Regions from separate parts of the Pseudomonas sp. TE3728 genome, predicted to be linked through region 2. Evidence: riboswitches for the same ligand, from Rfam matches in the RefSeq annotation. Region 2 holds a riboswitch; the other holds the start of a gene.

Region 1 (7,998 bases), 4.8 Mb from region 2:
GGAAGCCCTGCAGGTAGTGCAGTGGGAAAACCTGCTCAACGCCCCGGGCGCCCGGGAGAGTCTGGTCGGGCGCTGGTTGTTCGAGCACTGGTTCCTGGCGCACCTCTATTTCAAGGACGGCGAGCCGGGGCATTTCTTTCAGTGGGTACGTTCGCGCACACCGACGGGACAGCCCATTGATTTGATCAACACTCGCCGCCCGAATGACGATCCGGGCACTCAGGTCTACTACCGTTTGTGGCCGGTGCAAGGCGTGATCGTGCACAAGACCCACATCACCTATCCGCTCAGCGCGGCGAAGATGGCGCGGATCAAAAGCCTGTTCTACAGCGGCAACTGGCAGGTCAACGCGCTGCCTGGTTATGGGCCGGAACGACGGGCCAATCCGTTCACGACCTTTGAGGCTATCCCGGCTCAGGCGCGTTACCAGTTCATGCTCGATAATGCCGAATACTTTGTGCGCACCTTTATTCGTGGTCCGGTCTGCCGCGGCCAGATCGCCACCGACGTGATTCGCGACAACTTTTGGGCGTTGTTCCAGGCCCCGGAGCATGACCTCTATATCACCGACCCGAATTATCGCGGCCAGGCCACGCCGCTGCTGGCGATGCCGGGGCAGAACGATGACGTCGGCAGTGTCCTGAGCCTGTGGCACGACTACCGCGACAAACGCAACGAATACGAGGCCCTGCGCCGGGACAGCTATGCCGACTTGCCAGCCCCGAGCTGGTCGACCCTGTGGGCCGGCAACGACAACGCGTTGCTGAGCATCTTCCGGCATTTCGACAGTGCCTCGGTGAACAAAGGGCTGATCGGTGAAGTGCCGCAGACGATGTGGTTGTTCGATTTCCCCTTGCTGGAACGCACGTATTACCAGTTGGCGGTCAACTTCGATGTGTTTGGCAACCTATCTCATCAAGCCCAGACCCGGCTTTACTTCGATCTGATTCGCAATGGTGCCGAGCAGAACTTCCTGCGCTTGATGCCGGCCGATTCACGGGATGGGTATCTCGACGATTGGTATCAGAACGGCGGCCAGCTCAAGATGTGGCTGGATTACGAGTACATCGACAACGACAAACCCACGGCACTGACGCTGGACGAAAAGGACCCGAAACGCGATTTCGCCCTGCAATTGCTGGCCCGGTACGGCGAACTCAACGCCAACCCCGACCCGATCAACCGCTGCGACGGTGCCTACTGCTCGCGGCCGAACATCGATCTGGCCTTGCAGAACGCCGAACAGGCCTTGAGCCGCCTGACTTCACGTCCGTCTGCGGGGCTGAAGGTCATCGATCAATTGCCAGAAGCCACGATGCTGCGCATCGAGACTCAAAGCGGCAAGCGCGGGGTCTATAGCCTGCTGCGCAACCGGGCCCACAGCAACGTGGCGTTCCTGCTGGGTGAGTCGCGGCGCTATCAGCCGGGGCTCGATACGTTGACGATTTATCCGGGTGTACTCAGCAGCTACCCGAACTTCATGTTCAACATTCCGGCCGGCCAAGTGCCCGCTTTCGTTGATGCGATGGAAACCGCGAAGGACGCTGCCAGTTTCGAGAAAATCGTCGAACGCTGGGGCATTCGCCGCAGCCATCCGCAGTTCTGGCAATATTTCCATGATCTGAGTCGCTATATCCACGACACCGACCCGGTGGAAGAGGGCGTGCTGGACATGAACCGCTACGAGAATCTTTGATTGAAGGCCTGAACACGCACCCCCGAACCCTGGCTGAACCCCTGTAGGAGCGAAGCTTGCTCGCGAAAGCGATCTGACATTCAGCATAGATGTCGACTGTTGGACCGCTTTCGCGAGCAAGCTTTGCTCCTACAGGGGGCGACGGTGATCAGATGTTCATCGACAGGCACACTTTCCCGACAAAAATACTAGGACTTTGTCCGGCGCGATGATTGGCGTAAACTGCGTCCAAGCCTGCGAGGAGTTTCCATGACCGCTATTACCATTACCGACGCCGCCCACGATTACCTGGCTGATCTGCTCTCCAAGCAGAACACCCCGGGTATCGGCATCCGCGTCTTTATCACCCAGCCTGGCACCCAGTACGCCGAAACCTGCATTGCCTACTGCAAGCCGGGCGAAGAAAAACCCGAAGACACCGCGCTGGGGCTCAAAAGCTTCACCGCGTACATCGATCACTTCAGCGAAGCCTTCCTGGACGATGCAGTCGTCGACTACGCGACCGACCGCATGGGCGGCCAACTGACCATCAAGGCGCCAAACGCCAAGGTACCGATGGTCAACGCCGACAGCCCGGTCAACGAGCGCATCAACTACTACCTGCAAACCGAAATCAACCCGGGGCTGGCCAGCCACGGCGGTCAGGTCAGCCTGATCGATGTGGTCGAAGACGGCATCGCCGTGCTGAAATTCGGCGGCGGTTGCCAGGGCTGCGGCCAGGCAGACGTCACCTTGAAGGAAGGCATCGAGCGCACCTTGCTTGAGCGTATTCCTGAGCTCAAGGGCGTTCGTGACGTGACCGACCACACGCAGAAAGAAAACGCCTACTACTAAGGTGTTCGCTGCGACATAAAAAAACGGTGCCCGTGAGCACCGTTTTTTTATGGATGAAGCCTTAAAAGATCGCAGCCTTCGGCGGCGCCCACAGGCGCGTAGGAGCTGCCGAAGGCTGCGATCTTTTGATTTTTTAATCTTTTGATCTTATGGGCGATACAAATGCGCATGCCCCGCGCGATACAACGATGATTCACTGAAGTGATCGCTGCCCAACACCCGACCCACCAGAATCAGCGCCGTCCGGCGAAATCCCTTGGCTTGAACCTTCCCGGCAATATCCGCCAGCGTCCCCACCACCCAATCCTGATCCGGCCAGGTCGCCCGATGAATCACCGCGATCGGGCAATCGGCGCCGTAGTGCGGCAGCAATTCAGCAAGGATCTTCTCCAGATGATTGACCCCAAGGTGGATCGCCATGGTCGCCCCATGCTGCGCCAGACTGCCCAGCTCTTCACCGGCCGGCATCGCGGTCTTGTCGGCGTAGCGGGTGAGAATCACGCTTTGTGACACGTCCGGCAGGGTCAGTTCAGCACCCAAAAGCGCCGCGCAGGCGGCGGTGGCGGTGACGCCGGGAATGATTTCGAAAGGGATGTCGAGTTCACGCAGGTAGCGAATCTGCTCGCCAATCGCCCCGTACAGGCTCGGATCGCCGGAGTGCACCCGGGCCACGTCCTGGCCGTTGGCATGGGCGGTCTTGATCAGCTCGATGATCTGTTCCAGGTGCAATTCGGCGCTGTTGACCACCTGTTCGGCCCGGTGGCCCTCCAGCACGGCGGTGGGCACCAGGGAGCCTGCATAGATGATGACCGGGCAGCTACGAATCAGCCGCTGGCCTTTGACGGTGATCAGTTCCGGGTCGCCGGGGCCTGCGCCAATGAAGTAGACGGTCATCGTCGTTTCCTGTCAGAAAAAGGATATGGGCACGCTTCAGATGAAGATTGCTCATGATCGAAGGCGGGGATTATCGGGGATTTTACGCGGCGCAGGCCAATGCGAGGGTGGCCTGGGCGTATTTTTGTCGTGGAATCAGCAACTTTGCCGGTGCTTGAGCCAATTGTTCGGCCAGTGCCAGCGCGGCACTTTCCGCTACGCCGTAACAGCCGGTGCGTTCGAACGCGATGTCCGAGTGGTGGCTGAGTTGCGGTTCATAACCGGCCAATTGTTCGCTGCTGAAATACATCAACGGCAATGCCAGTTGTTCGGCCAGTTCGATCAGGGCGGGTTCTTCGCGCTTCAGGTCAATGCTGGCCAAGGCCTTGATCTCACGGAGCTCGATTTGATGGGCCTGTAACGCCTGATCAAGCAGCGCCCGCAGCGTGCTGACGGGGCAGCCGCGCTGGCAGCCCAGGCCGACCACCAGGGTCGGCGCTGCGCTGACGTCAGTCATGCGGAGTATTGGCCATCGCTTTTGCGGCGGAACAACCAGGCGCTGATCAGGCCCAGGGCCAGCCAGAACGCCATGTTGGTCAGCTGCGAAGCGATTTTGAACTGCGCTTCCAGGGCTTGCGGCGCGAGCATCGAATGGACTTCCGGTTGCGGCGCGCCAATCACATGAGGCACGGCCAGGATCGCCACGCCGAGGATCTTCATCAGCCAGTGGCGGCTGAATGCGATCAGCGCGATGCCGACTGCTGTGGACGCGGCGGTGCCAATCCACCAGATCTGCCGTTGCGCCAGATCCGCCGCGGCAGTGCCCGGCAGCTCAGGTGGCAGGCCGAGGGTAGGCGCCAGCACGAACGTCGCGTAACCGGCCAGACCCCAGAGCAGGCCCTGAGAGGTACGGCGTGGAGCGCGCAAGGTGTAGAGGCCCGCGAGCATCAGGGCGAAACCCACCGCCACCACCAGATTGCCGCCGGTGGTCGACAGCACGCGCTGCCAGCCGTCTTCTGGCTCCCAGGCTTCGGCATCGTGGGTGTGAGCGGTGACAGCACCCGCGGCGTGCTCGTGGATTTCAACCGCGGCCGGCTCGGATTTTTCGTAGGTCTCGGCCTGCAGAATCAGCGGAGCCACCCAGAAGCTTTGCAGCAGGGTCAGCAGCAGGGCGGCCAGCAGCCCGGCGAAACCTGCGGTTTGCGCAATACGCTTGATCATGTCAGCAGGTCTCAATGGCACGGGAATGCGGCGCTGTGACGGGTATCGTGCGCGGCGTTGTGTACCGCTTCGATGTGCGAGAAACCGGCGAAATACACAAGGCTGGCGCCAAGAATCGACGCACAAAAAGCGGCGGTCAGGCGTTGGCTCAGGGTAGTGGTGGTGCTGATCGTGCTCTTTTTATCGGTGTTGCTGGCGGTGCTGCTGATGATCGACATGGCGCTTCCCTCTGGTCTGTCAGCGGGTGAATAGAGCGCATGAAAACCTCCGTACGCCGGGGCACGCAGAGATTTCGAACAGCGCCCGCCCACCGCGGGTTTGTTATTCAGTGAACGTAAAAGTCACTTTGTGTTGCGGGCCGGTCTCCGGGCTCGCGAGGGGCAGGGCTTGTGCCCAAACCTGCAAGCATCACCTTCCCATGCCGTATGACGGGCACAGTGGATTTGACGCTTCACTCGCTTACCGTTGCGGGGGCAGCACCGGACTGACATGGCTTTAGAGTAAAGCACATGATCCACCGGTTTCCCGTTTCACCCTGTGAAGGGCACCCGTAACAAGGCGTGTAGGAGAGCATGGGCGGGGGTTGGGCGTCAATTGGCAAGGGTTCTCACTTGGATGCCCGCTGCTGACTGGCTCTTTGTAGGAGCTGCCGAAGGCTGCGATCTTTTGATGTTGCTTTCAAAAACAAGATCAAAAGATTGCAGCCTTCGGCAGCTCCTACAGGGGGGCGGCGTGCTCAGTGATTGACCCGCCCCCACACGATGCGTAGCCTTGCGCTTTCGAGGTTCTTCGGCGTCTGCCGAAGCTAAGAAGGGAACGCGGTCGATGCCGCGGCTGCCCCCGCAACTGTGAACGGTGATGTTCGCTGCCACGCCACTGCAAGCCCTGATCCATCAGGTTCGCGGGAAGGCGCAGCGAATGCCAGGCTGACTCGCCCGGCACACCGTCAGCCAGGAGACCTGCCTCGATACAGATTCTCACTACAACCGGGCGGGGTGATCCGGTGGCGGAACTCTTGCGCGCGTGCATCCGCCGCTGCGATTGTCGTCCCGTATGCCCGCCACCTTGCCAAAGGGCATCCGATGAAAACACTGGCCAAACTCCCTGTCACCATCGTTACCGGCTTCCTCGGCTCGGGCAAAACCACCTTGCTGCGCCACATGCTCGACAACGCCCAGGGCCGTCGCATCGCGGTGATCGTCAACGAGTTCGGCGAGCTGGGCATCGACGGCGAAATCCTTAAGCAGTGCTCGATCGGTTGTACCGAAGAAGAAGCCAACGGCCGCGTCTACGAACTGGCCAACGGCTGCCTGTGCTGCACGGTTCAGGAAGAATTCTTCCCGGTGATGCGCGAACTGGTGGCTCGTCGCGGCGACCTCGACCACATTCTGATCGAAACTTCGGGTCTGGCCCTGCCAAAACCTTTGGTTCAAGCCTTCCAGTGGCCAGAAATCCGCAGCGCCTGCACCGTTGACGCGGTGATCACCGTGGTCGACAGCCCGGCCGTCGCTGCTGGCACCTTCGCTGCGTTCCCGGACCAGGTCGATGCCCAGCGCAAACTCGACCCGAACCTGGACCACGAATCGCCGCTGCATGAGCTGTTCGCCGACCAACTGGCCAGCGCCGATCTGGTGATCCTCAACAAGGCCGACCTGATCAGCGCCGCAGACCTGGCCCGCGTGCGCCTGGAAGTCGCCGAAGAACTTCCGCCCGCGGTGAAAGTCATCGAAGCCAGCAGTGGTCGTCTGCCACTGGACGTGCTGATCGGTCTCGGTGCCGGTTCTGAAGAACACATCGACAGCCGCCACAGCCATCACGATCATCACCACGAAGGTGAAGACGGCCATCACGATGAGCATGACCACGACGCATTCGATTCCATCTCGATTGAGCTGCCACAAGCCGACGAAAGCCTGCTGATGGACGCGCTGACTCAATTGGTGGTCCAGCACGGCATCCTACGGGTCAAAGGTTTTGCAGCGGTGCCAAACAAGCCGATGCGCCTGCTGATCCAGGGCGTGGGCACGCGTTTCGACAAGCACTTCGACCGTCAGTGGGGCGCTGAAGAAGCGCGCACCACCCGTCTGGTGTTGATCGGTCAGGATCTGGACGCCGCTGCGCTCGAAGCGCAATTGCGCGCTGCGCTCAGCGTTTAAACCATGCACCTGCTCAGGACTCAGCCCGGCGGTTTCGTGTCGGATGACAACATTGCCGACCTTGGACAAACCCCCGCCGAGCTGGTGATCCTGTGCAGCGGCGATTCCAGCCTGGCATTGCTCGCCGAAGCGGCGCAGCAGTTGCCCGACGATTACCCGAGCCTGCGCCTGGCCAATCCGATGCAGGTACAGAATCACGCCTCGGTCGATCTCTACGTCGACGAAGTGCTGCGCCACGCCAAGGTGATTCTGATCTCGCTGCACGGCGGCATCGCCTATTGGCGTTACGGCATTGAGCGGCTGGTGGAATTGTCCGAGCGCGGTGTGCAGCTGATTCTGGTGCCGGGGGACGATCGCCCGGACCCGGAACTCAGTGACCTGAGCACCGTAACCGCGCAAGACCGCGACCGGCTCTGGCACTTCCTGCGTCAGGGCGGCATGGCCAACGCACTCGACCTGTTTCGCTGCCTCGCCAATCGCTGGTTGGATCGCGACTACTCATGGTCCGAGCCGCAAACCCTGCCACGCACCGCGATTTACCATCCGCACAAAAGCCCCGCTGAGCTGAGCGATTGGCAAGCCGACTGGCAAGCTGATCAGCCGGTGGCGGCGGTGCTGTTTTACCGCTCGCATTTGCAGGCGGCAAACACCGGTTTCATCGATATTTTCTGCCAGCGTTTGCAGGCGGCGGGGTTGAACCCATTGCCGATTGCGCTGGCCAGTTTGAAAGAGCCCGGCTGCCTGACGGTGGTTGAGGACATGCTGGATGAAGTCGAGGCGGGGGTGATTCTCAACACCACCGGTTTCGCCCAGTCCAGCCCCGAAGCGCCGCACCTGCGGCCGTTTCGCCGCAATATTCCGGTGATCCAGGCGATCTGTGCCCAGGACAATGAACCCGGTTGGCGCGCCAGCGAACAAGGCCTCGGTCCCCGCGACCTGGCGATGCACATCGCACTGCCGGAGCTGGACGGGCGGATCATCAGCCGGCCGATCAGTTTCAAGGACCTGGCCTGGCGCAGTGAGCGCAGTCAGTCAGACGTGGTCTGCTACCGGCCGCAACCTGAGCGCATGGATTTTGTCGCCGAACTGGCCCGGCGCTGGATCGATCTGGCGCGGGTGCCCAACGGCGAAAAACGCATCGCCCTGATCCTCGCCAACTACCCGACTCGCGATGGGCGTATCGGCAACGGCGTCGGCCTCGATACTCCGGCTGCGGCG
Region 2 (7,998 bases):
GCCTTCGCCCAATTGCGGACGCTGATGCAGTTCACCGTGATAAATCGCCGCCCCGCCCAACTCGACACCCAGCGCGCCAGCACCGGCCGCCATCACCGGCCCGGCATTCGGGCTGTCCCAGGTTGGGCCCTGGATACGCCAGCACTTCAGCGCCAGTCGGGTTTTACCCAGCAGCGCGTAGGTCAACGCCACCAGGCGTGCAGGAATGTAGTTCAGAACATCATCGATCTTCGCCGCAGCCCAACCGAAACGTTCGAAGCGATCGTTGCGATAACCCCACATCGCATCAAGCGTGTTGCTCAGGCGATAGAGCACCACGCCGGGCGCACCCGCCACGGCAAACCAGAACAGCGCGGCGAACACCGCATCGCTGCCGTTCTCCAGCACCGACTCGGTGGCGGCGCGGGCGACTTCGGTTTCATCCAGTTCGCTGGTCTGACGGCTGACCAGATAACCCACACGTTTGCGCGCCTCGATCAGATCATCGCTGCGCAGGGCCTTGGCCACCGGCTCGACGTGCTCGCCGAGACTGCGCATGCCGAGGGCACAATAGAGCAAGAGAATCTCGACAATCCAGCCAACGTAAGGCGCCCAGGAAAGTGCGGTGGCCAACAAGGTCAGCGGCACGACCGCCATCACCCAGGCCGTAACGCCGTGACTGCGCCAGCCGCGGCCACCGGAGTTGAAACGTTGCTCGATGCGATCGGCAAAACGACCGAACGCCACCAGCGGATGCCAGCGTTTGGGCTCACCCAGCAGCGCATCCAGCGCGACCGCGGCGACACTCAACAACGCCACACTCATTGACTCACTCCCCAATAATTTTCATACAGCAATTCGCTGAGTGGACGCGCCTGCGCCCAACCTTCGAGTACCAACATCGGCGCCGGGTAGAATTCCTTGACCGGCCCCAGACAAAGAACGGCCAAAGGCTTGGCCCCGGTCGGTAAACCCAGCAAGTCCGCCAGCGCTTGTGGCTCGAACAATGACACCCAGCCCATGCCAAGGCCTTCGGCGCGGGATGCGAGCCAAAGGTTCTGGATGGCGCAGGACAGCGAGGCCATGTCCATTTCCGGCAATGTACGACGGCCGAAGATATGCCGCTCACGATCGTCCATCAGCGCGGCGACCAGCACCTCGGCGCAGTCGTTGATGCCTTCGACCTTGAGCTTCATGAATTCGTCGGAGCGCTCGCCGAGGGCTTCGGCGGTGCGGATGCGTTCTTCTTCCACCAACTGCTGAATCTTGCCGCGCAGTACCCGGTCGCTGATGCGGATGAAACGCCAGGGCTGCATCAGGCCGACACTCGGCGCTTGGTGCGCGGCTTCGAGCAGACGTCTCAGTAACTCGGGTTCGACGGTGCCGCCGCTGAAGTGCCGCATGTCGCGGCGCTCGGCGATGGCACGATAAACCGCTGCGCGTTCGGCTTCGGAAAATGTGTTGTCGGTCATGGCCTCTTCGCGAGCAAGCCCGCTCCCACATTTGAATTGCATTCCCCTGTGGGAGCGGGCTTGCTCGCGAAGGCGTCCTCAAGGTCAGGCACAAACAGCGCTGCAATCGCCGATGGATTGGACGGAAAATAAAAATGTACATAAGAGGCCGTCATCCGCCCCTCACGATAAACCGCCTCCGCCCCTCGTCCGCCATTGGGGCTCAACCCTCGAGCAATCGGCTCAAGCCCGGTGCTGGTCAGCGAGTGGTGATAGGTGTGCCCACGCAGCAAACCTTCCGGCAATTCGACCGCCTGCAAGGCCAACGCGGCAAGACGCTTCTGCATCACCGCCTCACCGGCCAGCAAGCCAACCAGTTCAGCGCGAGTGCCCTCGACATCGGTCAAGGAATCCAGCAGATACAGCATGCCGCCACACTCGGCCAGCAACGGTTTGCCCGCCGCGTGGTGAGCGCGGATCGCGGTCAGCATCGGCGTGTTTTGCGACAACGCTACATGGTGCAATTCAGGGTAACCGCCCGGCAGATAGAGGCTGTCTGCCTCAGGTAATTCGCTGTCGCGGATCGGCGAAAAGAAAGTCAATTCGGCTCCCATGGCCCGCAGCAGATCCAGGCTCGCGCCGTAGGTAAACGCGAAAGCTTCATCCCGGGCCACGGCAATCCGCACACCGGCCAGCAACGGTTCGGCTGCGATCATTTCAGGCGCGGCGAATTCCACGGCTGGCGGCAGCGCCACATCGCAACTGCTGGCTAATGAGTCGGCCGCCGCATCGAGACGCAGGTCGAGATCATTCAATTCACTGGCCTGAACCAGGCCGAGATGCCGACTTGGCAATTCGATGCCGGTCTCCCGGGACAACGCTCCGTACCAGCGCAAACCTTCAGTCAGGCTGCCTTCGAGCAATTGCGCATGGCGCACGGTGCCGACCCGATTGGCCAGCACACCGGCAAACGGCAAATCCGGCTGATAACGCGCAAGGCCCAGGGCCAGCGCGCCAAACGTCTGCGCCATCGCGGTGCCGTCGATCACGCCGAGCACCGGCACACCGAAGTGCCGCGCCAGATCGGCGCTGGATGGCGTACCGTCGAATAGCCCCATGACGCCTTCGATGAGGATCAGATCGGCTTCGCCAGCGGCTTCCCACAATAGACGACGACTTTCTTGCTCGCCGACCATCCACATGTCGAGTTGATAGACCGGTGCGCCGCTGGCGCGCTCGAGAATCATTGGGTCGAGGAAGTCCGGGCCGCATTTGAACACGCGAACCTTTCGCCCCTGATTGCGATGCAAACGGGCAAGCGCGGCGGTGACGGTGGTCTTGCCCTGGCCGGAGGCCGGCGCGGCGATCAGTACCGCCGGGCATTGACGATGGCTATTCATAAAGTGCAGTTCACAACTCGACGCCTTTTTGCGCTTTGATTCCGGCCTGGAAGGCGTGCTTGATCATGCCCATTTCAGTGACAGTGTCGGCCAGTTCGATCATCTCGGGCTTGGCGCCGCGACCGGTGACCACCACGTGCTGCATCGGCGGACGGGCCTGCAAGTCGCTGAGCACCTGATCGAGATCGAGGTAGCCGTGCTTGAGGGCGATGTTCAATTCATCTAACACCACGAGGCCAATGGCCGGATCACGCAGCAATTCGCGGGACACTGCCCAGGCGGCTTCGGCGGCGGCGATGTCGCGCTGACGGTCCTGGGTTTCCCAGGTAAAGCCCTCGCCCATCACATGAAAACGCACTTGCTCCGGGAAGCGTCGGAAGAACAGCTCCTCGCCGGTGCTGGTGCGCCCCTTGATGAACTGCACCACGCCGCACTGCATGCCGTGACCCATGGACCGCGCAAGCATGCCGAACGCCGAACTGCTCTTGCCTTTGCCATTGCCGGAAAGCACCAGCAGCAAACCGCATTCATTCGGCGAGTTGGCGATGCGTTCGTCGATCACCGCTTTTTTTCGCAGCATGCGCGCCAGATGGCGTTCGTCACGATCGGGAGTATCAGTCATGGGGGAGCTCTCCGTTGGGGCTGGATAACGGCGGGCAGGCACAAGAATAGACGGCAAGAAGCCTGGCATCGCCCACCGTGATGCCGTTGGATGAATCAGGCCGGTCTCCGGGCTCATGAGCGGCTTGCGCCTGACTACGCGCCTTCCCATGTCGACAGTCGACACAGTGGCTAGGGCCTGATGACAGGCCCTCGCGCAGCTTTTACTCATTTACCGTTGCGGGGGCAGCGCCGGGATCGTGATCATTCTTCGCTGGAAGAAATTCATTCACCGGCTTCCCTGTTTCACTCTGTCGACCAAGGTCACAGAGCACCTGAAACAAGCCGCGAAGGTTAGAGGGTTGGGGATGGAGCGTCAATTAAAGCCGGGACACCGCTGAGCGAATAACTGCCGTCGATCAATTAACTGACGCCAATCTTGTGCCAAACTGCCAGCAGTGATATCAAAGAGCCACAACCTGACAACACAATAACAAGGGTGAGCCACATGCAAGGCATGATCATCAGCAATCCGAAGCTGGAATTCCTGCGGCCGGTACTGGAACGCTGGTTTGACTGTATCGACCGCTACAACACCGTGCGCGGCGATAACGATACACCTTACTGGTACGACGAAAACGCCAACCTCGGTCTGCTCTGCGCCGCGGCCTGGATGGCAGAAATGGTCACGCTGGCACAGACGTCGACCCGCAAACAGATCGAAGAAGGCGAACGCAACGCCCGCGCCGATCTGTTTATCGCCAGCAGCGAAGAGCGCGCGTATCTCCAGGCCACCCAGCGCTGGCCACGGGTCAATAGCCTGAACCTGACTCAGGCATTGGCGGACATCACCAGTGACGCGAAGCGAATCAGCTACGCCAGCGATCTGAAACTCGGCTGTCTGTTTGTCGCGCCACAAAAAGCCCAACACAGCGCCACCCCGGAAGAACTCCAGGACATGGTCGACGACCTGCAAAAGGAACATACCTGCGCCGTGGCCTGGTATTTCCCTTACGCCTACCGCAAGTTGCGCAATGAAGCCGGCAACTACCATCCAGGCATCGCTGTTCTGCTCAAGGAAGCCCGCGGCTGACCGGTTGAACCATCGAACGTCTACGCTTCTCTATGATTACGTCAATGCATTCATAGGGAAGATCAGTAATGCGCAAACCCCAGCTCGTTTTCATCATCGCGCTCGCCGGAGGGCTCGCCGCCTGTGGTGAAACCTCCAGCCTGCAAGTCTCGGATGGCACAGGCCCCTCGCCCAAGCTGCCAGAACCGAATAAAACCCTGATCCCGACGGTGAACATCGCCCCGGCGATCGGCTGGCCTGAAGGCAAGAAACCTGTCGCCGCGACCGGGACTCAAGTGGTGGCGTTTGCCGAAGGCCTCGATCATCCGCGCTGGCTCTACGTATTACCAAACGGCGATGTGCTGGTGGCCGAAACCAATGCACCGCCTAAACCCGATGATGGTCAAGGCATTCGCGGCTGGGTCATGGGCAAAGTCATGGGCCGTGCCGGTGCTGGCGTCCCCAGCCCGAACCGCATCACCCTGTTGCGGGACAAGGACCACGATGGCGTTGCCGAAACCCGCACGGTATTCCTGGAAAACCTCAATTCGCCCTTCGGCATGACCCTGGTCGGCAATGACCTGTACGTCGCCGACACTGATCGCCTGCTGCGTTTCCACTATGAAAACGGTGAGACGGCGATCAAGTCGCAGCCCATCAAGGTGGTCGACCTGCCGGGCGGCACGCTGAATCATCACTGGACCAAAAACGTCATCGCCAGCAAGGATGGCAGCAAGCTGTACGTCACCGTGGGCTCGAACAGCAACGTCGGCGAAAACGGCATGGATCAGGAGGAAGGTCGCGCGGCGATCTGGGAAGTGGAACGCGCCACCGGCAATCATCGGATCTTCGCCTCGGGGATTCGTAATCCAAACGGCCTGGCCTGGGAACCGCAGAGCGGCGCACTGTGGACAGCCGTCAACGAGCGTGACGAAATCGGCAGCGACCTGGTGCCGGACTACATCACATCCGTGAAGGATGGCGGGTTCTACGGCTGGCCCTACAGCTATTACGGCCAGCACGTCGACATTCGCGTCGAGCCGCAAAACCCCGACCTGGTGGCCAAGGCGATTGCACCGGACTACGCGGTGGGGCCGCATACCGCGTCACTGGGCCTGACGTTCGCCGAAGGCAGCAAGTTGCCCGCGCCGTTCACCCAAGGCGCCTTCATCGGCCAACACGGCTCGTGGAACCGCAAACCTCACAGCGGCTATAAAGTGATTTTCGTGCCGTTCACCGCCGGCAAACCGACCGGGCAGCCGGTGGATGTGCTCACCGGCTTCCTCACTGACGACGAAAAAGCCATGGGCCGGCCGGTGGGTGTTGTGATCGATCAGCAAGGCGGCTTGCTGGTGGCGGATGATGTGGGGAACAAGGTGTGGCGCGTTTCCGCGGCTAAGTAAATGTCAAAAGATCGCAGCCTTCGGCAGCTCCTACAGGGTGTACGCCATCCAACGTAGGAGCTGCCGCAGGCTGCGATCTTTTCCGGCAGACGCCTACATCCGCTACGGATTATGTGCCAAATGCTCAGGTTGCAAGACGCGCTTGGCGCTCAGGTAGGCTTTCTGCCAGTAAGCCTTGGACAAGCTGTCCAGCTTGACCGTGCCGCCCGTGGCTGGCGCATGGACGAAGCGGCCTTCGCCGACGTAGATCCCGGCGTGGCTGACCTGGGAACCGCCATTGGTGGCGAAGAAAATCAGGTCGCCGGTTTGCAGGCCTTCCTTGCCGACACTGGGGGCTTGCATGCCGATCATCTCGCGGGTGGAGCGCGGCAAGGAAATGCCGGCGACATCGCGATACACATAACCGATCAGACCGCTGCAATCGAATCCGGAATCCGGCGTGTTGCCGCCCCAGCGATAAGGTGTTCCCACCAGGCCCAGCGCGCGAAACAGCACGTCTTCTGCCGCAGGGGAAAAGGCTTGGGAAGGACCGAAAACAATGGGAGCACGAACCACCGGCGCAGGGGGCGGTGTGCGGCTGGCGCAGGCGCTGAGCAGCGCTGCGAAGAATATGAGTGTGAGGCGGGCCGACATCGTCATAAACAGAACATCCTGATCTGGCTGCGGCTTTTTCCACCGAAAAGGCAGAAAAGAAAACCGCCTGCGCAGAACGCAGGCGGTTTGCCATCAATAATAGATCAGGATTCTAGCGGCTACGCGGCAAACTTCAAGTAAGACTTTAAGTTCGCCTTATAAACTGTCCGCTTACTTGCGAGCCGTGACGATAGCCGGGGCCGCAGTCGGCGCCATCGCGAGTGCGCGTTTGGCTTCGATGAAGGTCTTGCTCCAGTAGCTGTCGCCCAGACTATCAATCCGGACACCACCGCTTTTGCGGCTGCTGGAGTGGATGAACTGGTTGTCACCCAGGTAGATCCCGGCGTGGCTGACACGACCGCGACGACCATTGGTGGCGAAGAACAGCAGGTCACCCGGTTTGAGGGCGCTGCGAGCAACCAGAGGCGCGTCAACGTTGATCATTTCGCGGGTGGAGCGCGGCAGGTTCATGCCGGCCTCTTCACGAAACAGATAACCGATGAAGCCGCTGCAGTCGAAGCCGGCCTCGGAGGTGCCGCCAAAACGGTAACGGGTACCGATCAGGGACATGCCACGTTCGAGGATGCTGTCGGCGAGAACCGGAAGCTGGTACGACTTGCCGCCGGCGAAGTCTGCCAGTTCTTTATCGGTGACTAGCTCTTCCTGGAAAAGAACGGAAGAAGACTGCGCGGTAACTGAATTTGAAACCTGCTGTTTTGGCGCTTGCTGGGACACTGGAGAGTGGGCAGCGCAACCGAACAACAGGGTGACGAGTGCGAGAGGCACGAGGGGTGCGAAGCGATTTAGCATGGGCACGACCGTGGCTGATAGTTTCTAAAGAAGCCGCGACTATGCCCGCTATCGACCTCATTTGCAAATTCAATCGATCTGTATGTGACTTTTCGGTTTCTCGTTTACATCTAAGCGCTTAAGCCCATTTTGAACCTTTGCGCAGCCTGCCCTCTTGCAGGAAAGCGGGTTTGTTGACGCCTGGAATATGCCGAAACCCGTGTAAAACCTGAGTTTGATCAGGTTTTTTTACCAACCAAGGGTTTCTTTCAGGAACGGGATTGTCAGCTTGCGCTGGGCTTGAAGGGAGGCCTGATCGAGGCGTTCAAGCAGCTCGAAAAGCGCACTCATGCTGCGGGTACCGCGGGTCAAGATAAAATGCCCGACTTCGTCGGTCAGGTGCAGGCCGCGACGGGATGCGCGCAACTGCAAGGCACGCAATTTGTCTTCGTCAGAGAGTGGGCGCATCTGGAAGATGAGTGCCAGCGTCAGCCGCGACTTGAGGTCTGCCAGCTTCACCGGCAGTTCACGCGGGGATGTCGAGGCGGCGATCAGCAGACGCCGGCCGCTGTCACGCAGACGATTGAACAGATGGAACAGCGCCTCTTCCCAATCCGCCTTGCCGGCGACCGCCTGCAGATCGTCCAGACAGACCAGTTCGTATTGTTCGA

The links. A riboswitch is a leader RNA that binds a small molecule or an ion and turns the genes downstream of it on or off. The one in region 2 is predicted to bind cobalamin.
Region 1: another riboswitch for cobalamin. It lies ahead of ACZ89R_RS05280 (CbtB domain-containing protein); the one in region 2 lies ahead of cobO (cob(I)yrinic acid a,c-diamide adenosyltransferase).

Annotation. Positions count from the first base shown of each region.
Region 1 is NZ_JBWBQT010000001.1:1,311,161-1,319,158, reverse strand. It holds gene ACZ89R_RS05305 (fatty acid cis/trans isomerase) at 1-1,696, shown strand, start outside; gene nfuA (Fe-S biogenesis protein NfuA) at 1,946-2,530, shown strand; gene cobM (precorrin-4 C(11)-methyltransferase) at 2,678-3,424, opposite strand; gene ACZ89R_RS05290 (cobalamin biosynthesis protein) at 3,507-3,920, opposite strand; gene ACZ89R_RS05285 (CbtA family protein) at 3,917-4,624, opposite strand; gene ACZ89R_RS05280 (CbtB domain-containing protein) at 4,636-4,842, opposite strand; cobalamin riboswitch at 4,964-5,191, opposite strand; cobalamin riboswitch at 5,390-5,605, shown strand; gene cobW (cobalamin biosynthesis protein CobW) at 5,707-6,780, shown strand; gene cobN (cobaltochelatase subunit CobN) at 6,784-7,998, shown strand, end outside.
Region 2 is NZ_JBWBQT010000001.1:6,073,603-6,081,600, reverse strand. It holds gene cbiB (adenosylcobinamide-phosphate synthase CbiB) at 1-804, opposite strand, end outside; gene bluB (5,6-dimethylbenzimidazole synthase) at 801-1,451, opposite strand; gene ACZ89R_RS26860 (cobyrinate a,c-diamide synthase) at 1,448-2,830, opposite strand; gene cobO (cob(I)yrinic acid a,c-diamide adenosyltransferase) at 2,841-3,452, opposite strand; cobalamin riboswitch at 3,534-3,784, opposite strand; gene ACZ89R_RS26850 (hypothetical protein) at 3,939-4,523, shown strand; gene ACZ89R_RS26845 (PQQ-dependent sugar dehydrogenase) at 4,592-5,905, shown strand; gene ACZ89R_RS26840 (C40 family peptidase) at 6,008-6,544, opposite strand; gene ACZ89R_RS26835 (C40 family peptidase) at 6,710-7,348, opposite strand; gene hda (DnaA regulatory inactivator Hda) at 7,577-7,998, opposite strand, start outside.